Regions from separate parts of the Methylocystis heyeri genome, predicted to be linked through region 1. Evidence: riboswitches for the same ligand, from Rfam matches in the RefSeq annotation. Region 1 holds a riboswitch; the other holds the start of a gene.

Region 1 (5,608 bases):
AACCCTCGGGAAGCGAGCGCGTCCGCCAATGAAACAATCGGAGCGATGTCGTCGGCGAGATAGACCGAACGATAGAGCGCGATCAGCGCTCGCGCAGCGCCCGCCGGCGCATCCCGGCGCGCGGCGAGGCAATAACCCGCATTGGGGAGCGGCGCCGGCTCGAGCCAGATCGAATGGCGTCCGATCAGGCTCGAAGCGAAGGCGAGAAAGTTCTTCAAATTCTCGGAACCGCCGTCCTGGAAATAGGCCCAAATGCGCGCGCAATCTTCGGCTGAGACCGTCGAGGCCTCGGCGAGCCGCGCATCGGCGAGATTGTCTCCCGGCGCGATGGCGAGCAAAAACCCATGGGCGCGTGCGGCGGCGGCGAGCTGCTCGACGCCGTAAGGCCAATAGTCCTTGCCGCCGAGCAGCCGAACCGCCACCAGCCGCGCCCGGCGCGCGACTTTCTCGACGTAAAGGTCGACCGAATAGGGATGCTTCAGCAGCGCGAGCGGCGCGCAACGGAGCGTGAAGCCGTCTGTAAAGGCCTGTTCATGCAGGCGCGCGATCTGGCGCAGCTCCGAATCCGAAAAGGACAGGAACACGACGTCGGCGGGCGTCTGCTCGAGATCGACCGCAGAATCTGCGTCGTCGAGACCGTGAAGATCGCGGGCGAGCAGATGCATGGCGCAGCTAACGCGTCGCGAGCGCTGCGACGATCGCCTCGCGGTCGAGGCCCTTGCGCCCGATCACCACCAGCCGGCTGGAGCGTCGTTCTCCCAAACCCCAGGGCCGGTCGAACTGATGCTGAAACCGCGGGCCCACCCCCTGCACCAGCAGGCGCATGGGCTTGCCGACGACTTCCGCAAAGCCCTTTATGCGCAACACGTCATGCGCCGCGGAGACTTCCGCGAGCCTCGCCACCAGCCCGGCAGCATCTTGCGCCGCGGCGATTTCCACGACGAAGCTTTCGAAATCCTCGTGGTCGTGCTCATCGAGCGCGTCATGATGCGACGGCCGATTGGCGAGATCGTCCTCGGCGGCGGCGGAAAGCCCGAGCGCAGCTCGCGAATCGACCGCGCCATGACGCGCGCGCAGCACCTTGACGCCGCGCGGCGTTCCATTGGCCAGGGTCGCCATCACCGCCGCGTCTTCATCGGCGTCGAGAAGATCTATCTTGTTGAGGACGATGAGATCGGCGCAGGCGAGCTGATCCTCGAATACTTCTTCGAGAGGATTGTCGTGGTCGATGGTCTCGGTCTGCGCGCGCTCCGCGGCGATGGCTTCGAGGTCGTCGGCGAAACGCCCCTCGGCTACGGCGCGGCCGTCGACGACCGCGATGACGCCGTCCACCGTCAGGCGCGAACGTATCGCCGGCCAGTCGAAAGCCTTGACCAGAGGCTTAGGCAGCGCGAGGCCCGAGGTCTCGATGATGATGTGCTCGGGCGGATTGTCATGCGCCAGCAACGCCTCGATCGCGGGTGCGAAATCGTCTGCGACGGTGCAGCAGAGGCATCCGTTGGCGAGCTCGACGATGTTTTCTTCCGGGCAATTCTCCACGCCGCAGGCGCGCAGGATTTCGCCATCGACGCCGACGTCGCCGAACTCGTTGATGATGAGCGCGAGGCGACGGTCCCGCGTCGTCTCCAGCAGATGGCGGATCAGTGTGGTCTTGCCGGCGCCGAGGAAGCCCGTGATGATCGTGGCGGGAATTTTCGCGCTCATTTTGCCTCTTTAGCGCCTTTTCCGCTGGAACGGCATCGTTCGAGCGGAAAGAAATCGCGCCACATCCTGGGGTTTGAGAGCATTCTGTCCGCAAAAGTCCGTCAACTTTTGCGGAATGCGCCCTAAGACGCCGTTCCACGCCCCCTTGCGGAAAACTCGCGCCATAGCACACCGACCACAAAGCCGGTCAGAATCCACATCGCAGCATGGACGGCCAGCGAAGACGCCGCAAAGCGCGCGGCGAGCTCCGCCGGAACCGTGCTTTGCGGAACGGCCGGCTTGGGCGCGCCGACGATATGGGGCGCAAGGATCAAGGCTGCGCCGAGCGACATGGCCGCCAGCTTTTCTGACCGGAACAACAGAAAAAGCCCTGCGCCGGTCGCGGCGGCGGCGCCGACCCACCAGATCTGCCGCATGACCACGTCGGTCTCGGCTGCTCCCGGCAATTGAGGCGCCAGCCCCAGCGCCGTGGCAAGCCCGGTGGAGGCGAATCCGCAGGCGGCCCAGGCGACTGCACGTCTCGGCTCGATGGCCTCGCCCGCCGCCAGCATCAGGCCGATCAGGACTAGGGCGTAGCCGGAGGCCGCTGCAACGTCGGCGACGCTGGTCGCCGCAGTGCGCTGAATGCCTTCCGCGGGCTTCCAGCCCTCGTCCGCCTCATGGCCGTGCTGCGCGGTCTCATAGACCTCCGCCGCGAGAATCAACGGCGTCGTGGTGACATGTTGCAGCGCCGCGATCGCAAGCCCTGCGACAAGCCCGGCGATTAGACCAATCGCCAGGACGCGCTGTATCACGCTGCTTTAGTGACAGGGAAAGGAAAGTGAATGACGCGTGTCGTGAGCGGCGTTATGGGCCGCCTCGGCGCCGGAGAAACCGGCGAAATAGACCAGGCCCGCGCCGACGAACAGGGCGACGAAAGCGGCTTTGATCGCTTCGATCCGCTTGGCGGAAACATGGAGGCCGGCGACGCTGGAAAGGTGAGAATGAATCATGATCGTCTCCCTGCCGCCCCACCGGCGGCGATAATTTCAGCTCTGACGGCAGGTCTCCTGGCTCCCGGGTCTTTGGAGTGCGCCGCCTTCCCGGAGAGCCGAAGCTCCAGTGGCTGATGGCGCGGCCTCTCCGGTCACAGTTGCGGGGGCAGCCGCGGGATTGGATCGCTCCTCACCGCGTTCCCTTTTCACTTCTTGCGAAGAACCGTCACAAAGGTCTTAGGCGCGTACAGAAGCTGCGTCAAACGAAAGCTGTTCGCGCTTCCGCCCTGGCCGGGCTCGGCCCGGCCATCCACGGCAGGCGCCGCGAACCGATGCGAGGCCGGAGTTGGAGCCGATGCGCACCGGCGGGAGGAGCCCCTTATTTTCCCATCTCCGATTTGATCTTCATCAGCGCCTCGGCGCAGCCGACGCTCATCTCTTCCTTATGCTCCTTGAGGCATTTGATGATCCGGCCGCCGCCCGGCTCGACCCCGGCGCAAAGCCTCTCGACATCCGCTTTGCAATATTTGATCAGAGCCTCGCGCGCCTCCTGCGCCCCTGCGGGCGAAACGAAATACGCCAAGGAAACAATCGCCAGCGCCAAATTTTTGACATTCATGGACGGCCCTCCCCTATTTGTCGGCCACGCTTGCGAGTTTACCCTGCGAAGCCGGTTCATCAAGCCGGATGCAGGAAAAGCAGTGCAATAAGGTGAAGGACCTTCACCCCATCGCTATGAAATAGAAATCGGCAATTGATACGGCGCGCAGCGTCGTCGAGCTATCGGGCGAACGACCCATGACGGATGAAGCAGCAGCACAGCGTCACCGCGCCAAAATGGAAAAGCGCAAGGCGGTCCAGGACGCCGAGGTGGCGAGCAAGCCGATCGACTCGAAAGGCCTGCTCATGGTCCACACCGGCCCCGGCAAGGGCAAATCGACCGCGGCTTTCGGCCTCGCGCTGCGGGCGCTCGGCCATGGCTGGAAAATCGGCGTGGTACAGTTCGGCAAGGGCGCGTGGCGGAGCGGCGAGCGCTCCATGCTGGAACGGCTCGGCGAGGATCTCGTCTCCTGGCACACGCTCGGCGAAGGGTTCACCTGGGAGACCCAAGACCGCGCCCGCGACGAGGCCGCGGCCCGCCGCGCCTGGGCCAAGACGCAGGAACTGATGGCGGACCCCGATATTCGTCTTCTGGTGCTCGACGAGCTGAACATAGCGCTACGATACGAGCACCTGCCGCTGGAGGAAGTGATCGCCGCGCTGCGGGCCCGGCGCGACGATCTGCATGTCGTCGTCACGGGCCGGAACGCCAAGCAGGAAATGCTCGACGCCGCCGACCTCGTGACCGAAATGACCCTGGTCAAGCACCATTTCGCCGGCGGCGTGAAGGCGCAGGAGGGGATCGAGTTTTAGCCTTTCGTTGAGGCGTCAGGCCCCACCTAAAACCGCCCCTCGAATGAAAACGGCTTCCTGCGCTTGCCGTCCAAAAGATGGACATGTTTGTTGAAGTCGGCGCGGCGGCGGTTGAACCCCTGCTCCCACCAGCCGTCGCCGAAGGGATCGAAGGTCGGAGCCGCGGTGCGCCGGAATATCGCGGTGGCGCCGATGCATTCGACCAGTTCGAACATGCGATCTTCCGCGATGAAATCGGCGAGGCGCCCGATGGTCGCGATGTGGATGTCGTCGAGAACGAGCAGCCCGTCCTGCTTCAGATGCGGGTAAAAATAATAATATTCGAGTTCGGGAAAAGGGAACCCGTGGGGCCCGTCGATCATGACGATATCATAAGGCTCGTGGCCTTTGAACAGGGGCAGCGTCGCCTGGGTCGGGCCGAACACGACGTCGACGGCCTCCATCCGGGTGGCCGGGCAATCCATGAAATAGCCGACGCTCGACGACGCGCCGGCGTCGCGGTCGTCGAGACAAAAGACCCGGTGCTTTTTGGAAATCCGGGAAAAGAAGATCGTCGACTTCCCACAGCCGGTTTCGACGGAGCTGACCTCCCCCTCGGGGAGCAGTTGCTCGATGCGCAGCAAGGTCCGCAAGGGCAGCGAACCCGCGCCATGGGCGAGCCCGGCGGATTTTTCATAGGCCGCGATTTCCGCCGCCAGATCGCCGTCCCTTTTCGCCTCGCTGCGGAAAGGCCCCGGCGCGCCGGTGAGCGGCAATTGCCAGAGATTGCGCTTGAGGCGGCTGTAGGTCCTTTGGACAAAATGCGGCAACATCCGGCTGAACGGGCTCCAGTTTCGCTTTTCCAATGCGACGGCAGACGTTGTTTAATAAGAGGGCGATAAAAGCAAGCAGCCCGGCGTTTCAGCCCGCAACCGCGTCATAGACGAGCTTGGCGTTGAGAACGACGATCGCGGCGGCGATGACTCCTGCGAGCATGGTGAGGAAGTGCGGCGCGACAAATTCGCCCATGACACGCCGCGACGAGGTGAACCAAAGCAGAGGCAGAACCGCGAAAGGCAAGGCGAGGCTCAGGACCACCTGACTCGCCACCAGAAGACGCCCTGTCGCCGATTCTCCATAGTAGAGCGTGATCGCCACCGCCGGCGCTATGGCTATCAGCCGCGTGACGAATCTTCGGGTCGCCGGCTTCAGGCGCAGGCGCAGGAAGCCTTCCATCACCACCTGCCCCGCGAGAGTGGCCGTGACCGTGGAATTCAGCCCGCAGGCGATCAGCGCCACGGCGAAAAGCGTCGACGCCATCGGCGCCCCGAGCAGAGGCGTTATAAGGCGGTAGGCCTCGCCGAGCTCGGCCACCTCCTTGTGTCCGCTGGCGAAAAACACCGAAGCCGCCAGCACCAGGATGGCGCCGTTGATCAGCAGCGCGAACAGCAGCGCAATGGTGCTGTCGATGACCGCGAAGCGGATCGCCTCGGATTTCTCCCCGCGGGAGGCGCCTACGGCTCTGGTCTGCACGATAT
Region 2 (5,608 bases), 1.7 Mb from region 1:
GACGAGCGGGCGAATTCGATGTCCGAGATTCTCGACGAGAAACTCCAGAACATCGAGACCGCCGCCGACGGCCGCGCGCGGCAAGCCGGCGAGCGGATCGAGGCCCTGGCCGGCCGGATCGACGCCGGGCTCTCGGCAGGCCATCAGAATCTCCATGACTCCATGGCGAAACACGCGATCGAAGTGGCGCGCGCGTTCAGCGAAGGCAGCCAGCAGGCAGCAGCCGCCCTGGACGCCAAGCTCAAGGAGCTCGACGAGACGATCGTCGCGCGCTCCAACGCGCTCACCCAGTCGCTCGTGGATAAAACGCAGCAGATCAACCAGGCGCTCGGCGGCAAGGCCGAAGAAATCGCCAGCGTTCTCGACGACCGCATCGAGCTCTTCGAAACCCTGGACAGCCGCATCGACGTGTTCGAGACCAATGTGGTCCAGAAGCTCAGTCAGGTCTCCGACGAACTCGGAGAGCGCGGCCGTCTGGTCGCCGACACGATCGCGGCGCGCGTCGCCGAAATTCACGAAACCCTCGCCGCCGCCCGGCGCGAGCTCGACGCCGCCCTGCACTCCAGGACGGGCGAACTGGGCCAGACCCTGACGCAGCATGTCGACGACATCAATTCTTCGCTCGACCGAAGGCTGGGGCAGATTCACGCGGTTCTGGGCGACCGCGGCGCGGATGTCACCCAGGAACTCTCGAGAGTGGGCGACCTCGTTTCTCAGGCCATCGACAACCGGACCGACACGCTCCTCGATCATCTCAACCGCAAGCGGGACGAACTCGTGGGCGCGATCGAACACTCCGCCAGCCTGCTGGCGGGCGCGTTGAACGAGGGCGCCCAGACCTCCGTCGCCACGCTCGTCTCCACCAACGAAAAGCTGCGCTCCGAACTCCCCGCGCTGCTCGAAAGCCTCGGGCGGACCAACAGCTCCCTGCAGCACATCATCGAACAGGCGGGGGGCAATTTCGCCAAGCTCGAAACCGAGCTCGGCGGACGGCTGGCGGAGTTCAAGAACGCGATCGAATCGGTCGCGAGCCAGATCGAGGCTCTCGACGCCGTGGCCGACAGCGCCGTGGGCGACGCCTCCGTCATCGTCGGCCAGATGGAAAGCCATCAGCGCTCGCTGGCGCAGAGCGCGGAGCAATTGTCGCGCAGCCAGGGCGCTCTGGACGCAGCCTTCGAGGCGCGGCGCGAGTCGCTGGCGACCCTGGTTTCGCTGATGGACCAGAAACAGGCCGAGTTCCAGGGCTCGCTGAGCGCTTTCACCGGAATGATGGACCAAAGCTTCCGCGAGGTCGAAACGCGGGCCGGAAACATCGGAGGCATGCTGAAGCAAACCGCGCAGGAAACGGCGCATGTCGTGGACGAAGGCTTCTCGGCGATCCGGTCGGCCGCGGAGACCGAGCGCGACCAGACGGCGGCTGCGTTGCGGTCGGCCTACGAACAGGCCAACGGCGAACTGAACGCGATCTTCTCCGAAGCCGCCGAAAGATTCGCCTCGGCCGTCACCGAGATTCGGGGTCTCGCGCAGGAAATCCACGACGAGATGGAAACCACGCGCGCCGAGGTGCGGCGCGGGGCCCAGGAGCTGCCGCGCGAAACCGCGGAACAGGCGGCGGCGCTGCGCCGCGTCGTGGGGGATCAGGTCAAGGCGCTCAACGAGCTGACCGACATCGTCGCCCGCTCCAGCCGGGTCTACGATATTTCCGAAACCGGCGCCGGCGGCGCGCGCCGTCCCTTTGAGCCGGCCGGACGCGGCGCCGAGACGGCGCGCGAAGCGAGCCGCCAAAGGCCGGCGGCCCCGGCCCCCTCGCCCGCCGCCCGCGCGCCGGGCCCCGGCGGCCAGGGCTGGCTGACCGATCTGCTGGCGCGCGCCTCCCAGGACGAGGCGGAGCCTGCACCGGCCAATCAGCGGCCGAACCAGGCGCAAGCTTCGGGCGCGCTCGACAATCTGACCCTCGATATCGCCCGCATGGTCGATAATGCGGCGGTGGCCGAATTGTGGAGGCGTTTCCAGAGAGGCGAGCGGCAGGGACTGCTCTCGCGCCGGCTCTATACGGCGCAAGGCCACCAGACCCTCGAGGAAATCCGCCGCAGATATCGCGCCGACGCGGACTTCCGCAACACCATCGACCAATACATCCGCAATTTCGACGAGCTGCTCAATGAAACGGGCCGCAACGATCGCGACGGCGCGCGGACGCTCGATCTCCTCACAGGCGAGGCGGGCAAGGTCTACACTATGCTGAACCACGCCGCAGGGCGGCTGGAATAAGGCTGCTCGAACGACGGAGTCGTCGGAAAAAGACACTCCAACCTCGAGTTTCGTGGCGACTTTCTCATCGACCGGGCGCCTCCGTCCGGTCGATGAGCGTTTTTTGGAACAGCCGCAGTTCGCATTTCCTTTTGCAAAGCAGCTTGACAGGGCGCCGCGCCTGCGTCCTTATTTGCGCTGATGGTTCCCCTCGGGGATCAAAAGGGAACCCGGTGCGCGCAACTTGCGCAATGCCGGGGCTGCCCCCGCAACTGTAAGCGGCGAGTCTAAGGGCCAGTAAGCCACTGGGGAGGCATCCCTGGGAAGGCGGTCCGAGGCGAAGACCCGTGAGCCAGGAGACCTGCCATCGTTCGTGGTCACGCGCGATAGCGTCGGGCGGGGTGCACCGAGGCGGTCCAAAACTGTCGTAGCGCGCTTTCAGCGCGAATATGACAGGCCAAGACCTTTCGCAGTGACGGCCCACGCCTGCTGCGAATTTCCATGCCCGAGAACTCCCCATCCGCGAAACGCGGATTTTGCGCCATCACGCGGCGTCGCCTGCCTATCCTGCCCTGTATCTTATCAGCCTCCCTGTCGCCCTCCGCCTATGGCCAGGAATGGCTTCCCGCGATCGAGGTGGATGCGCCCAAGCCGCTCCCTTCGGCCGCAAAGCCGATTGCCGACCCCTCGGCGGCCCCGGGCGGCTACGGCGCGGAAATCGGCCCCGGCAACAACGGCCAGCTCTGCGCCGGCGGAGTCTGCAACGATCCCAAATCCTATGCCGCGCCGATCCAATCGGTCGGGACCAAGGTCGACGCGCCGGTCATGGATACGCCGGTCGCGACCAAGATCGTCACGCATCAGATGCTGGAAGACCAGCAGGCCGTGACGCTCGATCAGGCGCTGCGCAATGTCGGCGGCGTCAACACAGCTGGCGGCGGTAACGCCGCGCTCGGAAATACCTTCACAAAGCTCAATATCCGAGGCTTCCCGACGCAGAATTATTTCCGCGACGGGTTCAGAATCGACAGCTTCGGGACCGCCTTCGCCGGCCCGGGCGGCGCCGAGCTGGCGAATGTCGAGAACATCGAAGTGCTGAAAGGTCCTGCCGCCGTCCTTTACGGCGCCGTGGAGCCCGGGGGCATCGTCAATCTCAACACCAGGCAGCCGCTGGATCGGCCCGCATATTCGGTCCAGCAGCAGATCGGCGGCTATGCCTCCTACCGGACCACTCTCGACGCCACCGGACCCCTAACTCCAGACAAGAGCATGCTTTACCGCGTCGTCGGATCGTACGAGAACGACGGGTCTTTCCGACAGTTCGACTACAGCAGGAATTGGATGGTCAACCCGACCTTCCGCTGGAACGTCGACGCCGACACCTGGATCAGGGTATCGGAGCAATACCAACGAAACAATCTGAACCAGGACCAGTATTTCATTCCCTATTACAACAACGTCATCCCGCTGTGGCTCGGGCGCAGCGTGAACTTCGGACCACCATCGCCCTACACGCAGGAGCAGAGCCTCACCGAGCTTACGTGGCGTCACGCCTTCGACAAGGACTGGTCGATCCAGCAGACCGCCTTCATGCAGCTCTTGCGCAACAACTGGCAGGATATCGGCGGCTCGACCAACATCCAAGATTGCATCACCAATCCACGGTACGTCGGTTCTTGCTATACACCCTCCAATTCGGTCCTACTGAATTATTCTTCTTATCCGTCCGACAACAGACAGGCGGAATATGCCACCACGGTCAATCTGGTTGGCCATTTCAATACCACCGAGCAGATCGGTCACGCCTTGCTGATCGGCGCCGATTACTACCGCTATAATTTCAGGGGCGTCAGTCAGGCGCCGGCCTATCCGGGAACGATCGCCCTCCTGGGCCCGCCGACCCGGCTTTCACCCCTGCCCTATGGACTGGCGCCGTCCAACGCCACGGAACAATACGCCGACAATCTCGGCGTCTATCTGCAGGATCAGATCAAGCTGCCCTATGGCTTCAACGTGCTGGGAGGGGCGCGCTACCAATATATCAACAGCCGGACGGGCGCCGCCGATACCTCGACCTGCGGGCTCTTTGCGTATCCCTGGACCGGCGTTCCCTGCAACTTCGACACGATCGCCAAAAGAGGCCAGTCCCTCGATCACAGGATCACGCCGCGCGCCGCGCTGCTGTGGCGGCCGCTCGAATGGATCAGCTTCTATGGTAGCTACTCGGAATCCTACAGCCCGAACTACAATGGCCAATTGGTCTACGGCACGGACCAACCGACGCCGCCGAGCGCCGGCGTGCAGGAGGAGGCGGGACTCAAGCTTTCATTGCTGAACGACAGGCTTCAAGTCACGGCCGACTATTATCATCTCGTCAAGACCAACATTCCCGTCGGCGTTCCGCACAATTTCAATTCCGTGCTGCTCATCGGCGAAGGACGATCACAGGGACCGGAACTCGAAATTCAGGGCGAGCCGCTGCCCGGCTGGAACGTGAATCTGGCCTACGCCAACATCGACGCCATTGCGACCAGGTCGATGCCCTTCAACGTCAATGTCGCACCCATTGGTTCGCCGCTACCCTTCGTTCCGCGCAACACGGGGACCCTCTCGTCGAGCTACGAATTCAGGGATGGCCAACTGAAAGGCTTGAAGCTCGGCGCGCGCTACGACTACACGGGCTATCTTCCGTTCCATCACTACGCCGACGACGGCTCCTACATCTATGGCTCGTCGGCGCCGAGCTACGGGCTGGTCGGGGTTTTTGGAACCTACGGGTTCAACTACGACAAATACAAAGTCACTCTGCAGCTCAACGTCGATAACCTCTTCGACAAAACCTACTTCACGACGGGCGGCCTGGTTCCGTCCTCCTTCGACGCCTTCAACCCCAACGGCTACGGGCAATTCTTCCAGCCGCTCACTCCGGGTTGGAGCATGCAGACATACAACTTCAACGTGATCGGCGCGCCGCGGACTTTCCGCGGCTCCATCAAAGTGGCGTTCTGAGCTGATGCGCGGCCTGCCGGAGCGCGAGCCAAATTCTCGTCGTCAACGCTCCACAGGCGCGGACGTCGAACAGAAAGGGTGGCGACGCCACCTCAACCGAAGGAGACCTGCCGTGACTGCATCAGACTTTTCTTCTCCTGTTTCCCGAACCACGCTATCGATCGCTGCGCTCGCCGTCATTGGCGCGCTGTTCACGCTCGGCTTCGCCTGCGCGGTTCCTCTGGCCGCTTTCGCGGCGATTTCCGCCATGTCCTTCGACCGCCGCACAGCGCTATTGGCGACCGGCGCCGCATGGCTCGCGAACCAGGCGGCGGGCTTTGCTTTCCTGCATTATCCGATCGACGGCGAA

Evidence for each region. A riboswitch is a leader RNA that binds a small molecule or an ion and turns the genes downstream of it on or off. The one in region 1 is predicted to bind cobalamin.
Region 2: it holds a riboswitch for cobalamin, as region 1 does, so the genes downstream of both, H2LOC_RS18790 (TonB-dependent siderophore receptor) here and H2LOC_RS05990 (CbtB domain-containing protein) in region 1, are expected to answer to the same signal.

Annotation. Positions count from the first base shown of each region.
Region 1 covers NZ_CP046052.1:1,334,919-1,340,526, forward strand. The annotation lists gene cobN (cobaltochelatase subunit CobN) at 1-665, opposite strand, end outside; gene cobW (cobalamin biosynthesis protein CobW) at 673-1,704, opposite strand; gene H2LOC_RS05985 (CbtA family protein) at 1,827-2,498, opposite strand; gene H2LOC_RS05990 (CbtB domain-containing protein) at 2,505-2,696, opposite strand; cobalamin riboswitch at 2,727-2,921, opposite strand; gene H2LOC_RS05995 (cysteine rich repeat-containing protein) at 3,058-3,297, opposite strand; gene cobO (cob(I)yrinic acid a,c-diamide adenosyltransferase) at 3,477-4,091, shown strand; gene H2LOC_RS06005 (class I SAM-dependent methyltransferase) at 4,118-4,903, opposite strand; gene H2LOC_RS06010 (Nramp family divalent metal transporter) at 4,992-5,608, opposite strand, start outside.
Region 2 covers NZ_CP046052.1:4,170,515-4,176,122, reverse strand. The annotation lists gene H2LOC_RS18795 (apolipoprotein A-IV repeat region-like domain-containing protein) at 1-2,271, shown strand, start outside; cobalamin riboswitch at 2,437-2,633, shown strand; gene H2LOC_RS18790 (TonB-dependent siderophore receptor) at 2,752-5,259, shown strand; gene H2LOC_RS18785 (hypothetical protein) at 5,372-5,608, shown strand, end outside.